3 regions of the Paenibacillus favisporus genome follow, and region 1 is predicted to be linked to each of the others. Evidence: predicted binding sites of a transcription regulator. Region 1 holds the regulator's gene; each other region holds the start of a gene.
The links. Region 1 encodes LexA, which represses DNA repair genes until DNA is damaged. Its sites were predicted from a motif close to CGAACATATGTTCG; they were not measured.

Region 2: ABID47_RS02180 (DNA polymerase IV) is a predicted target of LexA. The motif match lies at 2,956-2,969, and genes of this name have one in related genera.
Region 3: recA (recombinase RecA) is a predicted target of LexA. The motif match lies at 2,519-2,532, and genes of this name have one in related genera.

Annotation. Positions count from the first base shown of each region.
Region 1 covers NZ_JBEPLV010000001.1:863,177-870,167, reverse strand. Annotated here, with positions in the region: gene ABID47_RS04180 (LysM peptidoglycan-binding domain-containing protein) at 68-448, opposite strand; gene lexA (transcriptional repressor LexA) at 688-1,314, shown strand; gene ABID47_RS04170 (response regulator transcription factor) at 1,410-2,600, opposite strand; gene ABID47_RS04165 (sensor histidine kinase) at 2,575-4,404, opposite strand; gene ABID47_RS04160 (carbohydrate ABC transporter permease) at 4,472-5,350, opposite strand; gene ABID47_RS04155 (carbohydrate ABC transporter permease) at 5,366-6,256, opposite strand; gene ABID47_RS04150 (extracellular solute-binding protein) at 6,384-6,991, opposite strand, start outside.
Region 2 covers NZ_JBEPLV010000001.1:461,246-468,236, forward strand. Annotated here, with positions in the region: gene ABID47_RS02160 (GMC family oxidoreductase) at 1-1,329, shown strand, start outside; gene ABID47_RS02165 (twin-arginine translocase TatA/TatE family subunit) at 1,395-1,586, shown strand; gene ABID47_RS02170 (cupredoxin domain-containing protein) at 1,628-2,014, shown strand; gene ABID47_RS02175 (SOS response-associated peptidase) at 2,141-2,815, opposite strand; gene ABID47_RS02180 (DNA polymerase IV) at 3,117-4,385, shown strand; gene ABID47_RS02185 (hypothetical protein) at 4,382-4,882, shown strand; gene ABID47_RS02190 (hypothetical protein) at 5,753-6,991, shown strand, end outside.
Region 3 covers NZ_JBEPLV010000003.1:151,936-158,926, forward strand. Annotated here, with positions in the region: gene ABID47_RS13855 (YajQ family cyclic di-GMP-binding protein) at 1-9, shown strand, start outside; gene pgsA (CDP-diacylglycerol--glycerol-3-phosphate 3-phosphatidyltransferase) at 265-852, shown strand; gene ABID47_RS13865 (competence/damage-inducible protein A) at 981-2,267, shown strand; gene recA (recombinase RecA) at 2,602-3,663, shown strand; gene ABID47_RS13875 (regulatory protein RecX) at 3,805-4,563, shown strand; gene rny (ribonuclease Y) at 4,890-6,431, shown strand; gene ABID47_RS13885 (TIGR00282 family metallophosphoesterase) at 6,502-6,991, shown strand, end outside.

The DNA.
Region 1 (6,991 bases):
CTTTGCCATGATAAAAAGAGCTTGTCAAGGTTCACACCTTTCCAAGCTCTTGATCATTTATCTTCTATTAATATTGTGGGAGTGCCAATACTTCTCCGGCTTGAATTTCGCTGCTGGTTAAATCGTTATACTTCTTCACCGCCATAATGTATGCGCGGATATCCATGTCTTCCGGCTTATGGGCAGAAGCGATTCCCCACAACGTATCGCCTTGCTGAACGATGACATTTTTCTCTAACCGAACATCATCCGAGGTTCCCGCGAATACGCGAACGACACCTGTGCATCCGACCAAAATAATCAGGGCCGCCAGGATCAGTTTGATCAAGGCAGGGCCTGGCACGAAGGACTGGACTTTCTTCAACCAAGGAGTTGCTATAGCTTCATTGATGGATGGATTAACGGATGGGTTATTATAAATACTTTGGTATGTAGTGTGTTTCAGCATAAATATTACGCCTCCAAACGTTTGTTCTTGTTTTATGAGAACAATATAACACGAACATTTGTTTTGTTCAATACTTTTTTCGAACAATTGTTCCTATGTTTTTAGAGGCTGGTTTCCTTCATTCAGAAGCCGCAAAAATCCCGCTCCATCAAAGCAAAATCATTTAGAACTTATGTTTGTACGAACGGCAGTTCTATGTTATAATTTTACCAAACGTTACTAAATGGGGTTGATGGGGAATGTCAAAGATATCTAGCCGGCAGCAAGCGATATTGGAATTTATCAGAAATGAAGTCCGCGCCAAGGGTTATCCTCCGTCCGTCCGAGAGATCGGTGAGGCGGTAGGGTTGGCTTCCAGCTCGACCGTACACGGCCATTTGGACCGACTGGAGAAGAAAGGCTTGATCCGCAGAGACCCTACGAAGCCTCGTGCCATTGAACTGTTGGGACAAGAAGAATCCGAGAGCAGCAATCTGTTCACGCATACGATCGCCAGAGTTCCCGTAGTAGGCAAGGTCACAGCCGGGGTGCCGATCACGGCAACGGAGAACATTGAAGATTACTTCCCTCTGCCGCAGCACTATGTCGGAGATGAGAAAGTATTTATGCTTTCCGTCGTTGGGGACAGTATGATCGAGGCGGGCATTCATAACGGCGACTACGTCATCGTGAGACAGCAACAGACAGCCGATAACGGGGACATCGTCGTTGCCATGACGGATGAGGATGAAGCAACCGTGAAGACGTTTTACAAGGAGAAAGACCATATCCGGCTTCAACCGGAGAACCCGGCTTACGAACCTTTGCGTCTGAACCATGTCACCATTCTGGGCAAAGTCGTCGGGCTGTTCCGCGATATTCACTAGCAGATGATGCTGGACAAGCAGCAATAGAGCCCTTGCTCTTCCTTACTCAGGAAGGTCAAGGGCTCTATTCGGCGTTGGGATCAAGGCAGGTTGATTCAGGTGGGACACGCCTCACGGGAATCCGCCGTTTGCTCCAGACGGTACTCCGTAGGCGTTTTTCCCGTTTTTTTGCGAAACACCTGGGTAAAATGCTTGACGTCCACATATCCGACTTTGTCCGAAATGTCGGCCAGCTTCAACTGCGTTTGCAGCAGCAGCTTGCTGGCTTGTTCGATCCGCAGATTGGTGACGTATTCCTTGAAGCCGCTTCCCGTCTTCTGCTTAAACAGCTGGCTGAAGTAGACCGGATTCAGGAACACGACCGAAGCTACCTTTTCCAAGGACAGATCCGTATGATAGTGCGCTTTGATGTACTGCACCGCAACCTCGATCGCGCGGTTACCGCCCGGGTTGTTGTATTCGTACTCCAGCGATGCCGATTCCTGGCGCATCCGCCGCACTTCCTCCGGCACCCGGTGAATATCTGTGATGAGTCCCGTCGACTGAATTTGGAAAGGCACCTTGACGCATCGTTTCAAGTTAGCGCGCAGCTCATCCGTCAGGCGTTTCATCCCTCCCTCTTCCTCCAGCGAGACGAGACCGATCAGGCTCGTTTCGTCCATGCTTGTCACAAATCCGCAGCCGTGCGCTTCAATCAGCTCACCAAGCACATTTTCAATAATAAAATGCTCCAGATGCACCGGCGCGTCGCTCTCCATCTTAACCATCACCAGTTGGAATGCGGGGTAGCTCTCAATTATAGACGCGACGTCAAGGCGCCCGGTATCGAGTCCGCTCGCCCAGCGCTGAAATACAGCCTCGCGCAAATACTTCAGGTTAGACTTCAGCAGCTCCGCCTCGCGCACGATTTCGTTCTCCCGATCCATCTCCTGAGCAAGTCCGGATATCATGGAGAGCAGCAGCTCTTTCCCGATCGGCTTGAGCATATAGTCCTTAGCCCCAAGCTTGACAGCTTCTTGGGCGTAGGAAAACTCGGAATAAGCCGAAATAATGACCCATTTGATATGCGGATAACTGCCTTGGCACAGCTGCATCAATTCAAGGCCCGTCATTCCCGGCATGAGGATATCGGTCAGCACCAGGTCAATCCGGTGTCTGCGCAGCTGCTGAACCGCTTCCTCCGGATTCGCCGCCAGGTGAACATAATGCTGCGGATAGGCCCGGTGGATGGTGCGCTTAATTCCGTCACGGATCACATGCTCATCGTCCACGACTAAAATGTTCATCTTCCATTCCTCCTTGGTGCCGGATTGGTAAACGGATGGTTACCGTCGTTCCTTCCCCTTCTTGACTGTCCAAGTATAAACCGTACGGACTGCCGAACATCATTCGGATCCGCTCATGCACATTGCTTAAACCGATGCCACGGCGAAGCACGGGGCCGTCTCTGTCCTCCGCTTTGGGCGACGTGCGGTTCCCGCCCTCCAGCAAGCTTCTAACCCGCATCAGCGTGTCTTCGTTCATTCCCTTCCCGTTATCGCGAACGACGACATGCAGATTGTCCATGACCTGCTCCGCCGTCACGAGCAGCATGCCCTGCCGATCCAGCGGCTCCAGTCCGTATTTTACAGCGTTTTCAATAATCGGCTGAATCGACATTTTCGGCAGCGTGACGTCCATCCACTGTGGATCCACATCGATCTTCGGTACGAGCCTGTCCTCAAGACGGTTCTCGATAATCGTCAAATAATGCCGGATCTGCTCCAATTCCTGACGCAGCGTCGTCCGGGAGGCCTCCTCCCAGTTGCTGCTGTAACGGAACATTTGCGACAGCGACAGAATGACCCTGCTGAGGCGTTCATTCCCCTTTTCATCCAGCATCCAGTAAATCATGTCCAGCGTGTTGTACAAAAAGTGCGGATTCACCTGGGATTGCAGCGCCTGCAGCTGCGCGTTTTTCTCGCTGACGGTCGTGACCTTGATCGTCTCGATCAGCTCATCCATCCGGTGCACCATCCGGTTGAAGGAAGACACCAGGCTGTTGATTTCATCAAACGAGTCGACATTAACCGAACCGCTGAAATTGCCCATCTCCACCTTTTTCATTTCCCGGATCAGCAGCTTCAGCGGGGAAGCAATGTTGCGCGATACCAGCGTGGCCAGAACCGTCGAGACGATAATCAGCACGATCAGAACGATAACGAGATATTGGGTCGTCTGGTTTACTTCCGCCTGAATATCGTGCTTCGGGGTAAAACCGTAGATCGTCCAGCCCGCCATAGGCGTATTGGCAGCAACCACCAGTTGGCTTGAGCTGTCATCCACCAGAATACCGTCCTCGGCACCCGGCTTCGGGATGCTGGCAAAGTGCGGCGCCTCCGTCCCTTTTTTACCGGTCGAAGCGATGATGTTGTTGTTCTGATCGATCAGGTACACGCGGCTGCCCGGGCTGATCGTCACATTGGACATCGCCTCCATGATGGACGAAGGATTCGCTTCGATGACCATGATGCCAAGCTGCTTGTGTGTGTTCAGATCATACAGCTTCCGGCCGAACACAAAGACGTTCTCTTTCTGCTGCAGCGTGTTGATCGGCGATCTCGGCATCATCCCGAGCCAGACCATATTGCCCGACGAGGCGTTCAGCTCGTTATACCAGGACGTCTGGGCGTAATTGTTGTCGATAACCCCGGCGAACTGGCGCTCATAGCTGTACACTTTGCCCCTGTCGGTCAGAATATGGATACCCGTTATATCGTTCCTTGAATAGTAAGCTGCTCCGATAATATTCGTAATCGTTCGTTCGTTTTCGATGGCGACGGTCTCTTTCACATGGGTCTCCTGAAGCAGCCGGGTCAGCTCGTAGTTGCTGTTGAGCGACTTGGAGAGACTGTTGTAGCCTTGAAGCAGCGAGTTGAACAGTCCGGCGGTCTGCGAAATGTTCTTCTCGGCGATATCATTCACCTTGGTATGAATAATGGAAATCGTGCGGTAATAATACACGACGCTGATCAATATCAATATGCCGGTCATGCAGCATAGAAACAGCAGAAAAAGACGGCTGTGAATCGAACGAAAATGTCGCCCCACAGATACATTCCCCTTTCGTATCCGGTCATCCACTTGTCATTCTATCACAGAAGCCGTCTTTGCCCTACTAACCTTTTACTGCACCAGCTACCATACCTTGGGTGATCTTATCCGCCAGCAGGAAGTAGATAATGATGACCGGAAGCGCGCCCAGCACGAGAAATGCGCCGATGGCCCCATAGTTGACCGAGTATTGGCTGACGAAGCTGTTGACGCCAAACGGCAGTGTTTTCAGCTTTTCCGATGAGATAAACGTCGCAGCCAAAATATATTCGTTCCAGATGTTGATGAATGTCAGGATGCACACCGTCATCACTGGCGGAACCGAGATCGGCAAAATGATACTCGAGAATATGCGTCCGATTCCCGCTCCGTCCACCACCGCGGATTCTTCGATCTCGTGCGGAATGGTTTTCATGAACCCGCTCAGAATAAAGATGGCGATCGGCATGGAAAATGCCACATACGGCAAAATGATCGACAGATGCGTATTCAGAATATGCATGTTTTTGAAAATGATCATGAGCGGCAGCAGCGTCGCCTGCATCGGGATCATCATTCCGATCAAGAATACGACCATGACCGCCCCGCCAAAGCGCCACCGGAAACGGCTGATCGCATAGGCGCACAGGGAGCTGAGAATAATGACCGCAATCATCGTCACGGATGTGACAAAGATGCTGTTCAACAAATAGCGAAAATAGTTGCCCTCCAGCGCAGCGCTGTAATTGGCCCACTGCGGCGAATGCGGAAGGGCAAAAAAGCTGCCAGACAAAATTTCTTCATTGGATTTCAAGGAATACAGGAGCAGCCACAACAGTGGATACACCTGGGTTACAAACAGAATGCCCAGCACCAGAAACACGATGGCCTTCGTAACGGAAAACCGTTTGCGTCTGGTTACGGCCACCTGCTTGTTCAAAGCGACGGCAGTGCTTGTGTTCATTGGCGGTTTCCTCCTTTACGAGTATCGTTTCTCCAGTTTGTTGAAAATGAAGTTGATGCAGAACGTGGCGGCCAGACAGAGCACCACCAGGAATGCGGCGATCGAGCTTCCGTAACCGTATTTCATGGACGTGAACGACATATTGTACATGTGCGTGGAAATGACGTCCGTGGCATGCGCCGGTCCGCCGCCCGTCATGACCATGATCATGTCGAAAGCCTGCAGCGAGCCGATGAAGGCCAGCACGATGGAAATTTTGAAAATCGGGACAATCAGCGGAAACGTAATGTGCCAATCCGCTTTAAAGCCTTCGGCACCGTCGATACGGGCAGCTTCGTACACATCGTCCGGGACATTCGAAATGCCTGTAAATTGAATGAGGGTGTGGTAACCCAGGTACTGCCACAGGGCGACGAAATACAGCGAATACATGGCGACCGAAGGATCGGTGAGCCAGGCTTTGCCCCAGGAATGCAGTCCGACTGCATCCAGGATTTGATTCAGCATACCGCCCATCGAAGCCGGGTTATAGATCGTTTTCCACAGCTGGCCGACGACGACGACGGATAAGATGACCGGTAAAAAGTAGCTGGAAACCAAAAAATTCGGTTTTCGCACGTAACGCTTCAGCAGTATGGCTACAAGCAGTGCGATCGGAATCTCGGCCATGGAGAACACCGCAAACATCAGCGTTCTCCGCACCGACGGCCAAAATACCGAGTCGTGGAACAGCAGCTTTTTGAAATTGGCCAGACCCACAAACGTCGATTCGCCGATCCCGTTCCAGTCCAGCATACCGCTGTACATGGATACGAGGATGGGAACAAACACAATACCGATATAGATGATTAAGCAAGGAAGCACAAACGCGGCAATCGTCCAGCGGGAGACCTTCAGCACGTTCACGACTTACCTCTCCTCCTTCTCCTTCTTGGCTGCAATATTCCTCATGGGAATTGAAGGGAACGGCATCCGAAATGCGTCCCCTTCATGTTTAATCCCTGTTCTCTCTATAACTAGCTGTATCCGTTGTTTATTGATTGTTATCTTCGAACCCGGCTTGATGCTCTTTCGCCACGTCCGCCGAATTTTTCTTCTGGGCGAACAGGTTTTGGATGCTGGAGAGGTGAACCTGGGCCGTGCCCGGATTCATCGTGTTGTCAAACGCCAGGTCTCCGCCTTTGACTTCCTTGAACATGTTCAGCACGTCCATCGCCATGTCGGAATATCCTGCTGCCTTGAAGTCTCCGTCCACTTTCTGACCGATTCCGACCGCGCCTTTAGCTTCAAAGGCTTCTTTCGGGAAGTTCAGCATGAAGTAATTGAGGAACTCCTTCGTTTCTGCAAGATGCTTGCTGTCTGCTGCAATCGCGAACGCGCTGCCCGGTGCCAGCATGAATTCGTCCGGGTTGCCCTTGCCGCCGATCGTCGGGAATTTGAAGACGCCGACTTTGCCGTTGACGGAAGACGATTCAATGCCGCCGGTTGCCCAGGTTCCCATGTAGTACATGGCTGCTTTACCGGTTTTGAACAGGTTCTCGCCGGCGTTGTAATCGAAGGAGGTTGCGCCTTCCTGGAAAGCTCCGGCTTGCACGAGGTTTTGGAATGCGTCAACCGCCTCAACGAAGGCCGGATCTTCAA
Region 2 (6,991 bases), 400 kb from region 1:
GCCGGCATGCAGCTGCAGGACTGGGGAATCACGTATGATGAAATCGAGCCGTATTACGACAAGTTCGAGCAGATGGCCGGCATTTCCGGGGAATCGGAAGCGAACCCGATGCTTGGCAAACGGTCCCATCCGTTTCCGACTCCGCCGATGAAAAAAACGCCGATCCTGCAAAGGTTCGAGGAGGCTTCGAAAAAGCTCGGATACCATCCGTACATGATCCCTTCGGCCAACCTGAGCGAGAACTACAAAAACCCGGACGGCGTTTCCCGTGCGGCCTGCCAGTACTGTGGATTTTGCGAGCGGTTCGGCTGCGAGTACGGCGCCAAGGCGGATCCGGTTGTGACTGTGATCCCGACGGCGATGGCCACCGGCAAGCTGGAGGTGCGCACGTTCTCGAACGTGACCGAAATTCTCCATGACGGCAAAAAGGCGACCGGGGTAGTGTACATCAACACGGTGACCGGGGAAGAGGTGACCCAGCCGGCGGACGTGGTCATTCTCGGCAGCTTCGTGCTGAATAACGTGCGCCTGCTGCTGAGCTCCAAGCTCGGAACGCCCTATGACCGGAAAACCGGCCGGGGAACGATCGGCCGGAATTATGCGTATCAGGTCAACTCCGGGCGCGCGGTCGGCTTTTACGATGATGAAGAGTTCAGCACGTTCATGGGTGCCGGGGCGCTCGGGATGGAGTTCGACGACTTCAACGGGGATAACTTTGACCATTCCGATTTGAAGTTTCTGCACGGGGCGGGCATCCGGATCAGCCAGAACGGCCTGCGCCCGATCGAGAACAATCCGGCGCCGAAGGGCACGCCGACCTGGGGCAAGGAATGGAAGAAGACCACGCTGAAGTACGCCAACCGCGTACTGACCGTAGCGACGCAGGGGGCAAGCTTGCCCTGGAAGCACCACTATTTGGATCTCGATCCGACCTATAAGGACATTTACGGCAAACCGCTGCTGCGGATTACGTTTGATTTCGAAGATCAGGACCGTGAGCTGACGAAGTTTCTGGCAGACAAGGCCGGTGAGGTCATGAAGGAGATGGGTCCTTCCCATGTGGAGGTCAAGGACAAGCTGGATCCTTACAATATCGTTCCTTACCAATCCACCCACAATACCGGCGGGGTCATTATGGGCGCGGACCCGGAAACGTCGGCGGTGAACAGTTATCTGCAGATGTGGGAAGCGGAAAACGTGTTTGTGGTAGGTGCTTCGGCATTTCCGCATAACAGCGGCTACAATCCGACCGATACCGTCGGCGCGCTTGCCTACCGGGCGGCGGAAGGGATCCAGAAGTATTTGAAACAGGGAGGCATGCTTGTCTGAACAGGCAGTGCTTTCGGGCTACTGCGTGACGGTCATGCGACTTCATGGAAAAGGAGGGATCGGCCATGCTTTCGACGATCGGAGTACCGGGGCTGCTGCTGTTGCTGCTGCTCGTCCTGCTGCTGTTCGGGCCGTCCAAGCTGCCGCAGCTCGGCAAGGCGGTGGGAACGACGTTTCACGAATTCCGCAGCTCTGCGCGGCAACTGACGGAAGAGGATGAGGAGAAGCAAGAGGCGGGGCGCCGCCAGGAAGGATAACAGAACAACATACTTATTTATTTTAAATGGAGGGATTTAACATGAAAAAATGGATGCTGATGGGACTTACGCTGCTGCTGGTTTTTGTGCTTAGCGCCTGCGGAAGCAGCGGCGGAAGCGGGAGCGGCTCGTCGGACGAGTCTTCGTCTTCCGGCGGCTCGGACGGCGTGAAGGAAATCAAAGTGACGGCGTCAAACTTTAAGTTTGAGCCATCCGAGATCAAGGTCAAAAAGGGCGAAAAAGTCAAAATTACGCTGGAGAACAAAGATGGAAACCACGGTCTGGCCATTCCCGATTTCAACGTGGACCTGCAGAAGCCAAGCTCTGCAGAGTTTACCGCCGATCAAGTAGGTGAGCATGAGTTCCACTGCTCCGTCATGTGCGGTGCCGGCCACAGCGATATGAAGGGGACCCTGATTGTTGAATAAATTGGATTAGCAGATGATGGAGCACCTGACTGCCTTCTGACGAAACAGGAGGCAGAATCGAGAAAGCGCCGCCCAGCCGGACCGTAAAGGTTCGCGCAAGGCGGCGCTTTTTTTGCATATATACGGTTACGCGCCTTCCGGCACACGTTCGATGCAATCGGGCGTATCGTTTTTAACCGAATTGACCGTCCTTGAGACCGGGTAAGCTTCCATCTCCTCGGCAGGATAGGGCACGAGCAGCTTCTGCAGGGCGTTTACGTCCGTCTGCCCGCGGTCCAGCCAGGCCATTTCGTCCTCCGGGCGCAAAATGACGGGCATCCGGTCATGAATCGGCGCCATCAGTGCATTGGGCCCGGAAGTGATGACCGTGCAGGTGCTCAGCTTACTGCCGTCCTCCTGAAGCCAGGTGTCGTAGAGGCCGGCCATGCTGAAGATTCCCCCGCCCCGGAGGGTAATCCGGTAAGGGACTTTGCCGCTGTCGGTTTTCATCCATTCATAGAATCCGTCGGCGGGGATCAGGCACCGCTTCCTCGCAAAAGGCAGCTTATAGGCCGGCTTGTCCGCCAGCGTTTCGCTTCTGGCGTTGATCATCTTGCTCCCCATGCTGCTGTCCTTGGCCCAGGACGGGACCAGCCCCCATTTAAGCTGACCGGCGCGAAGGCTGCTTCCATCATGAATGACCGCCAGTACGTTCTGCGCCGGAGCGATATTATAACGGGGATGAAAGTTCAGCGCAAGCTCAAGCTCATAGCGCAGCATCAATTCTTCCATCGACACAGTCAGTGTATAACGGCCGCACATCAGGCACTCCCCCTTTTGTGGAATGATCGTTGTAAACAGTGTACCGCGGGATGCCGGTTTACGCCAGCCTGTCTGCCAGCAGCAAGGGAAGGCTGTCAAAAAATACATTTGCATAGAGAACATGTGTTTGGTATATAATACGAATATACGTTCGCTTACCGAGTGAGCATGCTTCGTGGAGAGGGAAGCGGCCCGGATCGTTTTTTCGAAGAGCGGTCTTTAGGGAGCTGGAGCTTCTCGGAGCTGCCCGGCCCAAACCGGTTTAACGAAATGCCAAAGTGGATGTGGAGGGTGTGTGCGCTTGAGCAGATCAAAGGAGAGAATTATATTTTTGGCCGATTGTCAGAGCTTTTATGCAAGCGTAGAGAAGGCGGATCATCCGGAGTATAAAGACAGGCCGCTCGCCGTTGCCGGAGACCCGATGCGCAGATCGGGCATCATTCTGGCCGCCTGCCCGATCGCCAAGAGTTATGGGGTATCCACCGCCGAACGGCTGGGGGAGGCGCTCAAGAAGTGCCCGGATCTCGTCATTATGCGTCCAAGAATGCAGCATTATATCGATGTCTCGCTTCAGATTACCCGGATTTACGAGGAATATACCGATCTGGTCGAAATATTCAGCATCGACGAGCAGTTTCTGGACGTGACCGGCAGCATGGCTCTCTTCGGCGACCCCGTGAGCATTGCGAAGTCGATCCAGCAGAAGGTGATGGAGGAGACGGGAGTCTGGGTGCGGGTCGGCATCAGCTCGAACAAAATTTTGGCTAAAATCGCCACCGACATTTGGGCGAAGAAGAACAAGGAGGGCATTTTTATACTGCCCAAAGCCGACATCGAGAAGAAGCTCTGGCCGCAGCCGGTCCATAAAATGTTTGGGGTGGGCTCGCGCATGACGGCCCATTTTGCCAAGCTTGGCATGACGACGATCGGGGATGTGGCGAGAACGCCTCTTCCCCAGCTGAAGGATAAATTCCGGGCGCGGTTCGGCAAGCAGTCGGATATCCAGGCCGAAGTGATGTGGCGCACCGCCAACGGCATGGACGACAGCAAGGTGACCCCGGAAACGTTCGACAAGCCTCCCAAATCGGTCGGGCATATGATGACGCTGCCCCGGGACTACGCCATCCCTAAGGAGGTCGACACGATTCTGCTGGAGCTGACGGAAGAAGTATGCCGCGACTGCCGCCGGAAGGGATATATGGGCTCGGTCGTCACGGTCAGCTGCATGTGCAGCCCTTATGACGCGCCGACAGGCTTTTCCCGGCAAATGAAGATGCCGGATCCCACGAACAACACGAACAAAGTGTATGAAGCCGTAAAAACGATTTTTTATAAGCACTGGGACCGCATGCCCGTTAGGCGCGCCGGGGTCATGCTGAGCGAGCTCAGCGACGACCGGAATTACCAGCTGACGCTGTTTGAAGACCAGGAGCGGCTGCGGGCTCTGGAAAAGGCGACGGACCATATCAAGCAGCGGTACGGCAGCATGGCGATCGTAAGAGCCTCTTCCCTTACGGGCGCCGGCCAGGCAGCGGAGCGGTCCATGAAAATCGGGGGGCATTATAAATGAGCAAGAAGCTTGAGAATAACGGGATTTGGGAATCCAGCCGCATGATGCTGCCCCAGCACCGGGAGGAACTGCTGAAGCGGCGCTCGCAGCAGCCGGAGGAACACCGGCCGCCCCGCAGGGAGGACCTGGAGCTGATGCGGGACAGAATCCTGCTCCCGGTCATGATATCGATTGTGAAGAAGCGGATCCAGGCGATCGAGGCGTCAAGCGAGGCCTTGAAGCACCTTTATTCGAAGGTGGCCCAGGTCCTGCTGCAGGACATCCAGAAGGATTTGTCCAAGGTGGAGCAAACCATGCTCGATGAGCGCATCGATCTGACCCAGGAGGGAAAGGACACCCAGATGATCTGGTACCGGTATTCGTTTCATGGGTATGAGGATACCTTCACGATCACGCGGGATTATATGCGCACGGAGGTCAGCGTAAGAATCGGACGGTACTCGGACCGGCTGATTACGGCATTGTACGCCCGTCTGCAGGATCATAAGCAGAAATAACCGAATGGAGCCCGTTGTCTTGTCTGGGAGACAACGGGCTTTTGGCCTTGTCGTACCTGGGCGAGATCAGGATCGGCGGACATCCAGGCCGCTGTGGCCATAACGATGGATAGGAAGCGTACAGCAGAAATTACCAGGTTCAGCCGGCGGGATCCAGGGTAGGTATGGGAGTGGAACACCCAAGAACGGAATGGGGCCTGTTTCCTATTTTGGAAATCCGGGGGATCATACGTTTTGCAATTCGGCGGGAAAAAGGCCCCTAATGGTAAATTTCAACAAATTACGATTTTAAAAAAAGCCCCCATAGCGATTGATTTTTGAAAAACCTGCCCGATGATCCTAGTCAAAAAGAAGCGGGGGAACGGGGAGAAAGGACCACTAAAATGAACGAAAAGTCTGGTAATTGAAAACCAGTAATTGGAATGATTTGGTGAAAAAAAGACAGGAGGTCCTACCCGGGACCACGTTCTCATTTTTGTAATGTGACATAAATTGGCAAACGTTGATGTGACGCGGTTTTTCGCTGTCGCTTTATCGGACTATGGTATCAATTTTGTAATCTTTATGGATAAAGCTGTTAAATAGACCACAACTTTAGCAATTTTGAGGCGTATAAATGTCCAGTTAACCTGTCGCCTCAAGGCTTGGTTTACGTTTCTTTGTTATTCGTAACGGGGCCGGCTGACAGGGGATGGCAGGGCTCTATGGTCCGCACGAGGGAGTGGCGGGCTAGGTCGGCGGGGTGGGAAATTTCCAACTACTAGCCTAGTTTACAGATCGGGGCCGAATAGTTAAAAATTAGATTTAGGCGAAGGCCAAGCCCCGGACCGATGAGGCAAAAATCGAAAACGAGGTGGGAACGAAGAGGCGATGATCAGACGTAAAACACTATTTATTTGGATCACGGCGGCTGCGGTTCTCATAGCCGGAGGCGGGGCGGCGGGACTGATGTTGAAGAACCCGACGGCTGCGGCCTACAAAGATCCGGACGGTACGAGATTTACGTTTAAAACCCAGGGGGACCGTTTCCTGAAGTACGAGAAGGACGGGACATGGAAAGAGATATTCGTTAAAGGCGTTAATCTTGGCGCCACGGTGCCGGGACATTTTCCGGGGGAGCTGCCGGCGACCGAGGAAGATTATCTGCGCTGGTTTAAAGAAATTGACGACATGGGCGCTAACGTCATACGGGTCTATACGATTCACCAGCCCGTATTCTATCAGGCTCTCGTCAAGTACAACAAAGACAAGGGGGACGACCCCCTGTATTTTATGCAGGGGATCTGGTCGCCTGAAGAACAGCTGATCGAGCAGCAGGACGCCTATTCGGGGGATATTACGAAACAGTTCAAAGAGGAGATCAAGAAAGCGGTGGCCGCGGTATACGGCGATGTCACGATCCCGCAGAAGCAGGGTGCGGCAAGCGGGGAGTACAAGGCGAATGCCGGCAAGTACTTGATGGCATGGCATCTTGGAACCGAATGGGACCCGGGTATGGTCAAAAATACGAACAAGGTGCACAGCGACGTGAAGGCCTATCAGGGCAAGTATTTTTCGGGTACGAAAGACGCGGCTCCGTTCGAAAACTGGCTGGCCAGCTTGCTTGACTATACGGCCGAGCAGGAGGAGCATTACGGTTGGGAGCATCCCGTGACTTTCACCAACTGGGTCACGACCGATGTGCTCAGCCACCCTGGCGAACCGCTGTTCGAGGAAGACATGGTGAGCGTTGATGCCCGGCATGTTCAGCCTACCGGCTGGAAAGGCGGTTATTTCGCGGCCTATCACGTCTATCCGTATTACCCGGACTTTTTCCGGACGGATTCGACGCTCCAGACGATCAAGGACGACCAGGGGAACTACAATACCTACAAAGCTTATCTCCGTCAGCTAAAGGCCAAGTATAAGGACATGCCGCTGATGGTCACGGAGTACGGTGTTCCTTCTTCTGTCGGCGTGTCGCATTTTGGCGCCGGAGGGCGCGATCAGGGCGGCCATAACGAACAGGAGCAGGGAGAGATCGATGCATCCCTGACCAAAGACATTCACGACGAAGGCTACGCTGGCGCCATCCTTTTCATGTGGCAGGACGAATGGTTCAAGAAAACC
Region 3 (6,991 bases), on a different contig from region 1:
CTGAAGTAATGCGGGCGTATACCGCACGGCAAACGGGCGGGAAGAGGAGCTTACTCCTCTTTTGACAGTGTATAAATTGATATATTATACTGTAACTTGTCCCGCTGTCTTGGCGGGGTTGCCGGCCTGCCGCAAGCTGTGCCTGCTGCCCCCAAGTAGAGGATTCATACATAATGGATGGTCCGGGTGCATTATTATTCATTTTCGGCCTGCCGTGCATGTGAATGTCGTTTCTTAGTTTGATTTATCCGGGGAGGGTTTACAGTGAATCTGCCCAACCGTATTACCATTTCAAGAATCTGTTTGATTCCGGTCATGATGGTGTTTCTTCTGGTCGACTTCAAGTTCTATCCGGAACCGATTACCTGGAATTCATTCGAGCTGCCGTACAATCAGCTGATCGCTGTAATTATTTTTATTCTGGCAGCAAGCACAGACGGTATAGACGGTTATTTGGCGCGCAAAAACAACTTGGTTACAAATCTCGGAAAACTGCTGGACCCGCTGGCCGACAAGCTGCTCATTACGGCGGTGCTGGTTTCGCTCGTCGAAATGGGGAAATGCGACTCCTGGATCGCTGTGGTTATTATCAGCCGCGAGTTTGCCGTTACCGGCCTGCGCCAGATTGCGCTGCTTGACGGGGCTGTCGTGGCGGCCAGCAAATGGGGCAAGGTGAAGACAGTCATTCAGATTGTCGCCATCGTGGCAATTCTGATCAACAACTTCCCGTTCGAGATGATCGGCCTGCCGTTCGACGATATTGCCATCTGGGCAGCGGCTTTGATCACCATTTACTCGGGGATCGATTATTTTGTCAAAAATAAAAAACTGCTTCAGCTTTCCAATGTGTAAGGCAATAGGGATATCCTATTGCTTTTTCTTTCCACCAAACGCTGTGGTACGGATAGGCTAAAAACGTGTAAAGTGTTCAATATAGGTATATCCATTCTACTTTACGATAACAGGGAGGCCAATCAAGGATGAAAGCAGAAATCATTGCAGTCGGTACGGAGCTGCTGCTTGGACAAATCGTGAATACCAACGCGCAGTACTTGTCGCAGGAGCTTGCGGCAATGGGAATAGACGTCTATTACCAGACGGTCGTCGGCGATAACGCCTCGCGGCTTCAGGGCGCCATTGAGCTTGCTTCGCAGCGCGCGGATATCCTGATCCTGACTGGAGGCATCGGCCCGACCCAGGACGACCTGACCAAGGATGCCCTGGCCGCGCATGTCGGCCGCTCCCTGCACATTGACCGGCTGGCGATGGATCAAATCGAAAGGTTCTTCGCAGGGCGGGGGATCAACATGACGGAGAACAACCGCCGTCAGGCGCTCGTCATCGACGGCAGCACGCCGCTTCCGAATGAAACGGGATTGGCCGTCGGACTCGCGCTTGCCCAAGAGGATAACTTCTATATCGTTCTGCCTGGTCCTCCGAAAGAGATGAAGCCGATGTTCGACCAGCAGGCGAAACCGTGGCTCCTTCAGCACGCCCTGACCGACGAAATGCCGATTTACTCCAAAATGCTCAAGTTTGCCGGCATCGGCGAATCGCTGCTGGAGGATCGGCTTCTGGACCTGATCGACGGGCAGACCGATCCAACGATCGCTCCTTATGCGAAAGAGGGCGAAGTGACCGTACGCATCTCCACCAAAGCGCCTACGGAGCAGGAAGCCATGGAGAAACTGAATGCGATGCAGGGGCAAATTCAAAGCCGGCTCGCAGACCATATGTACGCCAGCATGGACGTGCCGATCGAACGGATCATCGTTGATATGATGGCGGACCGCGGGATTACGCTGAGCGCCGCTGAGAGCTGCACAGGAGGCATGCTGATGGAGAGCATCACGTCCATTCCGGGCAGCGCCACCATGTTCGTGGGAGGGATCGTCTGCTACTCCAACGAGATGAAGGAGAAGCTGCTGCATGTCCCCCATGCGCTGCTGGAGGGAGACGACGCACCGGGAGCGGTGAGTGCCGAAGTGGCCGAGGTGCTTGCCGAGAACGTCCGGATGATCACGGACAGCGACTTCGGCTTATCCGTCACGGGCGTAGCGGGTCCGGGGTATTCCGAACGCAAACCGGTCGGCCTCGTGTACGTTGGGATCGCCCAGCGCGGACAGAAGACCGAAGTGTTTGAGCTGAAGCTGAACGGCAACCGCGAAACGATCCGGGTCCGCTCGGTCAAAACGCTGCTGTACCGGTTGTGGCAAAGACTGGTATCTACCGATCCGGCCACCGGGGAGTCCAAGGATCAGGTTTGAAGTTGTGCAGCCGCCCGCCAGGCGGTATAATATAACCATACGGAAGAACCGTGCAAAAATAAGTTTGCCGCGGTTCTTTTTCTTATGGTTGGAGGAGGGTGGAAGCCTGTTCCAGTTCGGACTCTAGCATCCGATTATCATAGAAGAACAAACGCCCTCGGGGGACCCAAACATTTGGCGGGCTTTCCTTGCGGCGGTTGGTTTAAGGTACGGCGGCATGATGAAGAGAGGAGAATGCCCGGCAAAAAAAACGAATGTATGTTCGAAAAAATGCTTGGCAAACGTTCCAAAACAAGGTATCATAATAGTATAAACGGTGAAGGATGTGAGTTTATTGTCAGATCGTCGTGCTGCGCTTGAAATGGCGCTTCGTCAAATAGAGAAACAATTCGGTAAAGGTTCAATCATGAAACTCGGTGAGTCGACACATATGCAGGTGGAAGTTGTTCCCAGCGGCTCCCTGGCTCTAGATATAGCACTTGGTATTGGCGGACTTCCAAGAGGCCGCGTTGTTGAAGTATATGGACCGGAATCTTCCGGTAAGACGACGGTGGCCCTCCATGCCATCGCTGAAGTACAGAAAGTCGGTGGACAAGCTGCTTTCATCGATGCGGAGCATGCGCTTGATCCGTCGTATGCCAACAAGCTTGGCGTCAACATTGACGAGCTGCTGCTGTCTCAACCGGACACTGGTGAGCAGGCGTTGGAAATTGCGGAAGCCCTCGTACGCAGCGGCGCCGTTGATATTATCGTCGTGGACTCGGTTGCCGCGCTCGTACCGAAAGCGGAAATCGAAGGCGAAATGGGTGATTCCCACGTAGGTCTGCAGGCTCGTCTGATGTCCCAGGCACTGCGTAAGCTGTCCGGTGCGATTGCGAAGTCGAAGACGATTGCGATCTTCATCAACCAGCTTCGTGAGAAAGTCGGCGTCATGTTCGGGAATCCGGAGACGACTCCGGGTGGCCGCGCCCTGAAGTTCTATTCTTCCGTTCGTCTGGATGTACGCCGTATTGAGAGCATCAAGATGGGCAATGATGTAGTGGGTAACCGGACGCGGATCAAGGTCGTCAAGAACAAGGTGGCTCCTCCGTTCAAGCAGGCGGAGATCGACATCATGTACGGCGAAGGCATTTCCAAGGAAGGCAGCATTATCGATATCGGTACGGAATTGGATATCGTCAATAAGAGCGGTGCCTGGTACTCCTATGAAGGCGAGCGCCTGGGTCAGGGCCGCGAGAATGCGAAGCAGTTCCTGAAAGAAAATCAGCCTATTTCGGAAGCGATCGAGAATAAGATCCGTGAGGCAAGCAATTTGACGACAACGGTGAGCGAGCCGACCGCAGAGGAAGCGGCGGCTGAGGAACGCGAAGAACAGGAATTGTTAGAGCTGGAATAGGGTTGTCGTTTGAAGTCGTATTGTGAATAAAGACTATAATGAGGACGCTCCGTGATGACCTGTCACTGGGCGTCTTTTCTCATATAGAGGGTGCGGAGCTGTTACAGGATGACATTGAACACGTGATGGGATGTGAGAGAGATGCGAAAAGGAAATAGCCATGAACATCAGGAAGGGCAAGGGATTCATGAAGAGCAGGGAATCCATGAAGGACTGGCCGGTTTCCCGGACGATGAAACCCTTTGGATCACGGAGGTAGAGCGTCTGGCCAAGCCTAGAGGGCGTTATTTGATATCGTTCGGACCCTACACCCTTTCCGTCCACGAAGACGTCCTCGTGAAGTACCGGATGGTCAAGGGGAACGCCTTTACGAAGCAGGAGCTGGAGGAAATCGTCGTAGCGGACGAGCGGCAGCAGGCTTATGTCGAAGGCTTAAAGGCGCTGGAGCGGAAGCCGCGGACACGCAAGGAAATTGAAATGAAACTGCGGCAGAAAGGCATTGAAACGGGATCGATTGAGTATGCGCTGAATCGGCTGGTGGAAGAAAGGCTGGTGGACGACGAAAGCTATGCCAGACAGTGGGCGCAGCAGCGAATCAGGAACCACCGCAAAGGCAAGGCTTGGATCAGGCAGGAGCTTCAGCAGAAAGGCGTCGATAAGTCGATTATATCCGAGGCGCTGGCCGAAGTCAGTTCCGATCAGGAATTTGAGGCAGCCCTGGCAGCCGGCCGAAAGAAATGGAACCAGACGAAGGGCGAAGCCGCCGATCGCAAGCGCAAAACGGGGGCTTATTTGATGAGGCGGGGATACTCCGGAGAGCAGGTCCGAAAGGTCATCAATCAGCTGCTCAAGGAAGACGCTTATCCCGATGATGAAGAGGAATATTTTTCATTCGACTGAGGAAGAAGTTGACACAATATGAAATGCCCTCTCTTGACAATATCTTTTCACAAATACTAAAATGAAGAGGAATCTATTCCTGTAAAAAGCTCTTTTTTCCTTCCAAAAAAAGGTTTTTTATTGAAAGATTCTAATTTCTCTCCAATTCATATGAACTACCCCCGCCTTATCCCGCCTCTAGGGTAGCACGGGTTTTGTACAACCTTCCCATGGGGAAGTTGTGCAGATGAAAAATGATTGAAGTACGTATGATGAATTGAAATGAATGGACAACTGTAGAAGATCCCAAGGAATACCTTGGAGGAACCAACGAGGAGGTGAACTGAATGCCTATATGGCTATGGGTCGTTCTCGTTGTTGCCGCATTGTTCTTGGGGTTCGTGATTGGATATTTTATTCGCAAATCTCTTGCAGAGGCTAAAATTTCTAGTGCTGAAGAAGCTGCTGTACAAATCGTGGAAAACGCGCGTAAGGAAGCAGAAGCACTGAAGAAGGAAACGGTACTGGAGGCTAAAGACGAAGTACACAGAATCCGGACCGAAGCTGAAAAAGACACTCGTGAGCGTCGAAATGAAATTCAACGGCAAGAAAGACGATTGTTGCAAAAAGAAGAGTCGCTGGATAAAAAAATTGAATCGCTTGAACGTAAAGAAGAGCAAGTGGCCAACAAGGAGAAACGCATCGAAGAAACTCAACAGCAGATCGATTTGATTTACAAAAGCCAGGTCACGGAGCTGGAACGCATTTCCAGTTTGACCATGGAAGACGCACGAAGCATTATTTTGAGCAATGTAGAGCAGGAAGTTCGCCATGAAACCGCTCAAATGATTAAAGATATTGAGCAGCAGGCGAAAGAAGAAGCTGACAAGAAATCCCGTGAAATCGTAACGCTCGCCATCCAGCGCTGCGCTGCAGATCATGTGGCGGAGACCACCGTATCTGTGGTGACGCTGCCGAATGAGGAGATGAAGGGACGGATTATCGGTCGTGAAGGCCGGAACATCCGTGCACTGGAAACTCTGACCGGTATTGACCTCATTATTGATGATACGCCTGAAGCTGTAATTTTGTCGGGGTTTGATCCGATCCGCCGGGAAATTGCCCGGACCGCTTTGGAGAAATTGGTAGCAGACGGACGCATTCATCCCGCTCGGATTGAAGAGATGGTGGAGAAATCCCGTAAAGAGGTTGATGAGCGGATTCGCGAGTATGGCGAACAAGCGACATTTGAAGTGGGAGTGCATGGTCTGCATCCGGATCTGATCAAAATTTTGGGACGGCTCAAATTCCGTACCAGTTATGGTCAGAACGTGCTGAAGCATTCCATGGAAGTGGCTTATCTGTCCGGTCTGATGGCCGGAGAGCTCGGCGAGGATATCGTATTGGCCAAGCGTGCAGGCTTGCTGCACGACATCGGTAAAGCGCTGGATCATGAAGTGGAAGGCTCACATGTTGAAATCGGCGTGGAGCTGGCCAAGAAATACAAGGAACATCCGGTGGTTATCAACAGTATCGCATCCCATCATGGCGATGTAGAGGCAACTTCGGTCATCGCGATGCTGGTTGGCGCAGCCGACGCCTTGTCAGCTGCTAGACCGGGAGCGCGCCGCGAAACGCTCGAAACGTATATCAAGCGTTTGGAGAAGCTGGAGGAAATCTCCGAATCGTTCGAAGGCGTCGAGAAATCGTTCGCGATTCAGGCAGGACGCGAGGTCCGCGTTATGGTTCAGCCTGAGAAGATCGATGATGCCGAAGCATTCCGGCTGGCTCGGGATATTACGAAGACGATTGAGAACGAACTGGATTATCCGGGACATATCAAAGTGACGGTCATCCGCGAGACTCGCGCGGTTGAATACGCGAAATAATGTAAATGATGAAAAGTGGCCGCTTTGGGGGCCACTTTTCATATTTGTTCATCTTAAGGGGGAGACCAACATTAACGTATTATTTATTGGAGATATCGTAGGCAGTGTAGGCAGAAAGGCGCTTAAAGCGACGCTGCCGTCGTTAAAAACGAAGTATAACCCTCATATCATCATTGCGAACGGTGAAAATGCCGCTTCCGGCCGAGGGATCACGCAGTCGATTGCCAAAGACTTTTTCGATTGGGGTGTCCATGGGATTACGCTGGGCAACCATACGTGGGATAACAAGGAGATTTTTGACTTTATCGACGACGAGCCGCGCATGGTGAGACCGGCCAATTTTCCGCCGGGGACGCCGGGATTGGGACATACGATCATTAAAGCGAACGGCAAAGAACTGGCCATCGTCAATTTGCAGGGACGTACGTTTCTGCCGGCCATTGACTGTCCTTTTCGGGCCAGCGACGAGATTGTCGACCAGCTCCGCAAGAAGCACAAGCATATTCTTGTTGATTTTCATGCCGAAGCCACATCCGAGAAAATCGCCATGGGCTGGCATC